One region of the Sphingomonas sanguinis genome, then DNA from elsewhere that is predicted to be linked to it. Evidence: predicted binding sites of a transcription regulator. Region 1 holds the regulator's gene; the other holds the start of a gene.
The links. Region 1 encodes LexA, which represses DNA repair genes until DNA is damaged. Its sites were predicted from a motif close to GTTCCNCNCTTGTTCT; they were not measured.
Positions count from the first base shown of each region.

Region 2: uvrA (excinuclease ABC subunit UvrA) is a predicted target of LexA. The motif match lies at 2,051-2,066, and genes of this name have one in related genera.

Region 1 covers NZ_CP079203.1:926,769-930,187, forward strand. The annotation lists gene KV697_RS04035 (molybdopterin molybdotransferase MoeA) at 1-1,083, shown strand, start outside; gene lexA (transcriptional repressor LexA) at 1,139-1,819, shown strand; gene KV697_RS04045 (ComEC/Rec2 family competence protein) at 1,958-3,419, opposite strand, start outside.
Region 2 covers NZ_CP079203.1:1,916,326-1,919,744, reverse strand. The annotation lists gene KV697_RS08930 (M24 family metallopeptidase) at 1-150, opposite strand, end outside; gene KV697_RS08925 (S10 family peptidase) at 416-1,924, opposite strand; gene uvrA (excinuclease ABC subunit UvrA) at 2,074-3,419, shown strand, end outside.

The DNA of each region.
Region 1 (3,419 bases):
CGCTGGGTCGCGCGTGACGTGACCGCCCGGCGAACCCAGCCCGCGCAGGACCTGTCGGCGATGGATGGCTATGCGATCCGCTTTCAGGATATGCCGGGGCCGTGGACCGTCATTGGCGAAAGCGCGGCGGGGCGGCCCTTTCCCGGTTCGGTCGAGCCCGGACAGGCCACGCGCATCTTTACCGGTGCGGCGCTTCCGGAAGGGACCGACACCGTCCTAATCCAGGAGGAAGCGGCGCGCGATGGCGCGGTTCTGACGCTGGCAGGCGAAGGCCCCCCCCATCAGGGCCGCAATGTCCGGCGGCGCGGGCTGGACTTTTCCGAAGGTGCGACACTGATCGCTGCTGGGCAGCGACTGACCCCGGCGCGCATCGCGGTGGCCGCGACTGGCGGTCACGCCGTCCTGCCCGTCCGACCGGCCGTTCGCGTCGCGATCGCCGCAACTGGCGACGAACTGGTCCCGCCCGGTAGCACCGATCCTGCTGCCCTACCCGAATCGAACGGCGTCATGCTGGCGGCGATGCTGGCCGATCTGCCGGTCGAGATCATCGATCTGGGCATCCTGCCCGATGATCTGGGCAAGCTCCGCGACGCCTTTGCCTCGGTCGAGGCCGACCTGCTCGTCACTACCGGCGGCGCCTCGGTCGGGGATCATGATCTCGTCCAGCCCGCGCTCAAGGCGGCCGGGGGCAGCGTCGATTTCTGGCGCATCGCGCTTCGCCCCGGCAAGCCGATGATGGCGGGACGGCTCGGCGAGACGGTGGTGCTCAGCCTGCCGGGCAATCCCGTCTCGGCCTTCGTCACCGCAACGCTGTTCGTGCGCCCCCTGATCGCGCATCTGGCAGGTGCGGCCGAGCCACTGCCCAGGCCCATCCCCGCCATACTGGGCGAGGATTTGCCCGCCAATGGCCCGCGCATCGACTATCTGCGCGCGGCGATGATCGACGGGCGGGTTCATGCGGCGGCCATCCAGGACAGCTCGATGCTGCTGACTTTGGCGCGTTCGACCTGCCTTATCATCCGCCCGCCACACGCTCCCCCCGCCGCGACAGGCGACTCGGCGGAAATCCTGATGCTCGCTTGACGCAAGCCAAAACGTTCCATATAAGTTCCACGTCTGTTCTGGACGGAGGATCGCGATGCTCACCGCAAAGCAGCATGAGCTTGTCTGCTTCATCAACGACCGTTTGAAGGAAACCGGCGTCTCGCCCTCCTTCGAAGAGATGAAGGAGGCGCTGGACCTCAAGTCCAAGTCGGGCGTCCACCGCCTGATCTCCGCGCTGGAGGAACGCCACTTCATCCGCCGCCTGCCCAACCGCGCCCGCGCGCTGGAGGTGTTGCGGATGCCCGACCGGCCCGAGAAGCCTGCTGTGGCAGAACCCGCATCAGGCAATGTCCACACGCCCTCCGCACGTCCGGCGATTGAACCGGCCAATGACGTGGTCGAAATCCCGCTCCACGGCCGGATTGCCGCCGGTGTGCCGATCGAGGCGTTCGAAGGCAGCTCGATGCTTGCCGTCCCCGCCGCTCTGCTGGGTTCGGGCGAACATTATGCGCTCGAGGTGTCGGGCGATTCGATGGTCGAGGCAGGTATTCTTGACGGCGATTATGCGCTGATCCGCCGGACCGATGTGGCGCGCGACGGGCAGATCGTCGTCGCGCTGATCGACGATAGCGAGGCCACGCTAAAATATTTCCGGCGCGAAGGTTCGATGGTCCGCCTCGACCCCGCCAACCGGGCCTATGATCCGCAGCGTTACGCGCCCGCGCAGGTACGGGTGCAGGGCAAGCTCTCAGGCATTTTGCGCCGTTACGAGTGAGGGCAACCCGGCATCGATCCGCCATGGTGAGCCGAGCGAAGCAATCCCGGACGTTCTGATCCGCTTCTTAATTGCTTCGCTTCGTTCGCGATGACGTTTTGGATGCCGCCAGATGCATCCGCTTGTGAATGGCGAGGCTCATAGGCCTTTTGCGGGTTCCATGATCGACCATGGATGACGATCACCCGGCTGGCGCACCGTCCGCACCTCGGGCGGGTCGAGCCGGATCGAGACGCCACCCGTTCGCTTCAGAACGATAGTGTCCAGCTTCAACCAGCGCGGTCGACATGCACCCGGCAGACGACGATCGGCGATCATGATGTCCACCCGCCCGCAAAGCGCGATCAACGCCTTCCACGGAACCGGATAGCCACTACGCGTCGCCGCGATCCGCCAGGATCGTCCACCGCGCCGCAGTTCGATCACGCACATGTCCCGCCCGCACCGCGCCGCAGGCTGATCGGCAAGCGCCAACGGCTCGGCATCGGTGCCACCAAGTTCGGACAGAGTGGTGCGCATATAGTCCCCCGCCCGGTCGCGAAGCAGCGCCATGCCCTGGCCCACCGCGATCCCGGCATGGCGACCGTCCCCGGTAACGATCAGGTCGGGCGCCCGCGCTACGATCATCATCGACACGCCCGCGACCAGCGCAGGCATTCCGAGCCATCGCCACCGGGTCCGCCAAAGCGCGATCCAAAGCCCTCCCGCAACGGCCAGCCCGAACGCCCATCCCGGCGCGACCGGCAGGGCGATCACCGATCCCGGCATGGTCGAGACGGCATGGGCGAGTTTCAGCAGCAAACCCAACGCCTGTTCCAGCAGCCACCAGAACGGGCCGCCCAGCCCCAGAGGCTCGAACAATAGCGCGATCATCTCCAGCGGCATGGCGACGAAGGTCGTCCACGGAATGGCGACGATATTGGCCAAGGCGCCATAAAGCCCCGCCTTGTGGAAGTGATAGACCGCGATCGGCATCAGCGCCGCCTCGACCACCAGCCCGGTCAGCAACAACGCGCCCAGATGCCGCAAGGCCGCCCAGCGCCAGTCGGGATGCGGCCCCAGCCAGCGGTGGATGGCGGGGCTTTCGTGAAGCGCGACGATCGCCGTGATCGCGGCGAAGGAGAGTTGAAAGCTGGCGCCCACCAGCGCCTCAGGCCGGAAGATCAGCACGATCAGCGCCCCCGCCGCGACCAGCCGCAAGGTCATCGCCTCGCGCCCCATCGCCAGTGCCGCCAGAACGAGCATGGCCGCCACGCACGACCGTATCGTGGGGACCTCCGCCCCGGTCAGCCAGGTGTATCCGACCGCCGCGACCGCACCCGCCGCTGCGCCCAGCAAGGGCAGTCGCACCCGCAACGCCAGCCAGGGCCAAAGCGCCAGCAGCCGGATCGTCAGCACCATTACGATCCCGACGACGGCCGTTATGTGAAGTCCGCTGACCGACAAAAGATGCGCCAGCCCCGCGCGGCGCATCGCCTCCGCATCATCTTGCGCGATCGCGCCGACATCCCCGGTCGCCAGCGCCGCGGCGATCCCGCCTGCGCTGCCCGGAACCTGGGCGGTGATCCGCTGCGACAGGCGTTGGCGCAATCCGGGGCCT
Region 2 (3,419 bases), 990 kb from region 1:
TGCGTCGGCGCCCATCTGGCCCATCAACTCGCGCGCGCGGGTCAGCCGCTGCGCCCGTTCCTGTGCCGTGATGACCGGCGCGGGGTTCGCCCAGGGCGACAGGCTCGCCAGTTCGCGCTCTGCGGTCGATCCGCCGATCATTCCTGCCATGTCACTCGCTCCGTTTCGTATACGGTTGCGCGTGTAGCGTGGCTTGGCGCGGAGGGCCAGTCGGGCGTTGGGGGCATGGGCTTCGAGTACGCTCAGCCTGAACGGAGCGGGAAAGCCGGGGGCAAGCTACACCCCACCCCCCGTTCAGCTTGAGCGAAGTCGAAGGCCAAGGGATAGACTTCGCCAAATGCGCATCGTCCGGCGTGCGCTTCGACTTCGCTGAGCGCGAACGGCTGTGGGATATGGCTGGCCAGAGGGGTACGATTTACCCCCCGTACATCGCCATCGCATCGCGCCGGAACGCCGCGCCGCTGTCGGTGCGGCTGTAGAACATGTGCCCGCCCGGATAGACGTTCAGCTTCACCCGCTGCGCCACGCCATAGCTCGGCATCTGGTCGACGATCAGCCGCGAGGCGAAGTACGGGCAGGACAGGTCGTCCCAGCCGTGCACGATCATCACCTTCATCTTGGGATCGTTGGCGATCGCCTTGCGCAGGTCGGTAACGGGGGCATCCTCGGGCTTGCCGCGATCCCAGGCGCTGTTCACCTCATAGGATAGCGCATGATAGCGGGCGTCGGTCTTCCAGCCCACTTCGCGCGTCACGAAATCGACCATCGCACTGGTCGTCGGCGCGATCAGCGAGTCGAGCAGCGGGTCGTTGGACCGCTGCTGCGAAGACCAGGGGAAGGGATCGAAGGCGGTGACGTTCGAGTCGTAGATGCTGCCGATCGTCAAATCGTTGCGGTGAATCTCGCGCAGGTAGGTCCGCGTATCGATCCGCCCGCCCAGCTTGCGGACCAGCGCCGGGTCCAGCCCGGTCAGCTCGGTGACGCGGGTCACCATCCGGTCGACGGCCTGCGTATCCGACCGCCCGCGCATCAGGTCGCGCAGGTAGTCGCCGCGCGCATAGGCCTCGACCCCGGCCATCGCTTCGGGCGTCAGCTTGCCCTGCCGCTCCAACTGGGCGGCGGCCATCGAGGGCAGGTCGATCATCCACGGCAAAGGCGACAGCGCGGTGGCATCGTCGCCCGAGGCGGGGTCGAGATAGGGCGACACCATGATCAGGCCGTTCACCCCGACGCCGATCTGCGACTGGAGCTCATAGGCGATGCGCGGCGCGCGATAGCCGCCATAGCTTTCGCCCATGACGTACTTCGGCGAACGCAACCGGCCTTCCTTGACCAGCCAGTCATAGACGACCTTGGACAGATATTTGATGTCCGGGTCGTTGGCGAAGAAGGCCTTTTTGGTTTCGGCCTCGTCGACGAGGCTGCGGCTGAAGCCGGTGCCGATGGGGTCGATGAAGACCAGGTCGGTGAAGTCCAGCCAGCTATTGGGATTGTCGGTCGTCACCGGCGCGTCGGAGGGAGCGTCGCCCTGCGCACCGAACGGCACCCGCTTCGGGCCGACCGCACCCAGGTTCAGATAGACCGAGGCCGCGCCCGGCCCGCCATTGAACGCGAAGGTGACGGGCCGCCGCACATCGCCGCCGGGCACGGTATAGGCGGTGTAGACGACCTGCCCGATCTCCTTGCCCTTGTCGTCGCGCACCGCGATCTTGCCCACGGTCGCCTTGTAATTGATGACCCGGCCACCGATCCGCGCGCTCTGGCTGATCGTCTTGTCGGCGGGCAGGGGCGGGCGCTTGCTGTCGTCGTCCTTCGTTTCTGTGGTGGTCTTGGTTTCGGTCTTCTCGGCCTTCTGCGCGAGGGCGGGCGTGGCGGCGCTGCTGGCCAGCAGCAACAGGGCGGTCAGGTGCAAGGTCTTCGACACGTTGGAAACTACTCCCCCTCGAACGGCGATCGGAAGGGATCATGCGCCGGACTTCCGCGTTCCCGCAAGCCCGCCCCTCTCGAAACGGCCGCCTCCGCTTCCTATCTCGCCTCTGGCCTTCCTCCCGGAACAGAAGTAGAACCTGCCTCATGCTGACCAAGATTTCCGTCCGCGGCGCGCGCGAGCACAATCTCAAGGATGTCGATATCGACATTCCCCGTGACACGCTGACGGTGATCACCGGCCTGTCGGGGTCGGGCAAGTCGTCGCTGGCGTTCGACACCATCTATGCCGAGGGGCAGCGGCGTTACGTCGAGTCACTGTCGGCCTATGCGCGCCAGTTCCTGGAGATGATGCAGAAGCCGGACGTCGACCATATCGAGGGGCTGTCTCCCGCCATCTCGATCGAGCAGAAGACGACCAGCCGCAATCCGCGCTCGACCGTGGCGACCGTCACCGAAATCTACGACTATATGCGCCTGCTCTGGGCGCGCGTCGGCATCCCGTACTCGCCCGCCACCGGCGAGCCGATCGCGGCGCAGACGGTCAGCCAGATGGTCGACCGGGTGATGACCCTGCCCGAGGGCACGCGCCTCTATCTGCTGGCCCCCGTCGTGCGCGGCCGCAAGGGCGAGTATCGCAAGGAAATGGCCGAGTGGCAGAAGGCGGGCTTCACCCGCGTGCGCATCGACGGCCAGCTCTACGAGATCGACGAGGCGCCTGCGCTCGACAAGAAGTTCAAGCATGACATCGAGGTGGTGGTCGACCGTCTGGTGGTGCGCGAGGACATCGCGACGCGTCTGGCCGACAGTTTTGAGACCGCACTGAAGCTGGCGGATGGTCTGGCCTATGTCGACCCCGCCGATCCGGTCGAGCCCGCCACGCCCAAGTCCGCCGTGCTGGGCAACAACGCGCCCGACGGCCGCATCGTCTTCTCCGAGAAGTTCGCCTGTCCGATCAGCGGCTTCACCATTTCCGAGATCGAGCCGCGACTGTTCTCGTTCAACGCGCCGCAGGGGGCGTGCCCGGCCTGTGACGGTCTGGGCGAAAAGCTGATCTTCGACGAAGACTTGGTCGTCCCCAATCACGAGCTGTCGATCAAGAAGGGCGCGGTCGTACCCTGGGCCAAGTCCAACCCGCCCAGCCCCTATTATATGCAGGTGCTCGGCAGCCTGGCGCGTGAGTTCGGCTTTTCGCTGGAGACGCCGTGGAAGGATCTGGAGGACAAGGTCCGCGACGCGATCCTGCATGGCACCAAGGGCAAGGCGGTCACGCTGACCTTTGTCGACGGCAAGAAGTCGTACGACGTGAAGAAGCCGTTTGAGGGCGTGATCGGCAATCTCAACCGCCGGATGCTCCAGACCGAGAGCGCCTGGATGCGCGAGGAACTGGCCAACTACCAGTCGTCGCAGCCTTGCGAAGTCTGCCACGGCGCGCGGTTGAAGCCCGAGGCGCTGGCGGTGAAGATCGCCATGCAGGACATCAGCTACGCCAC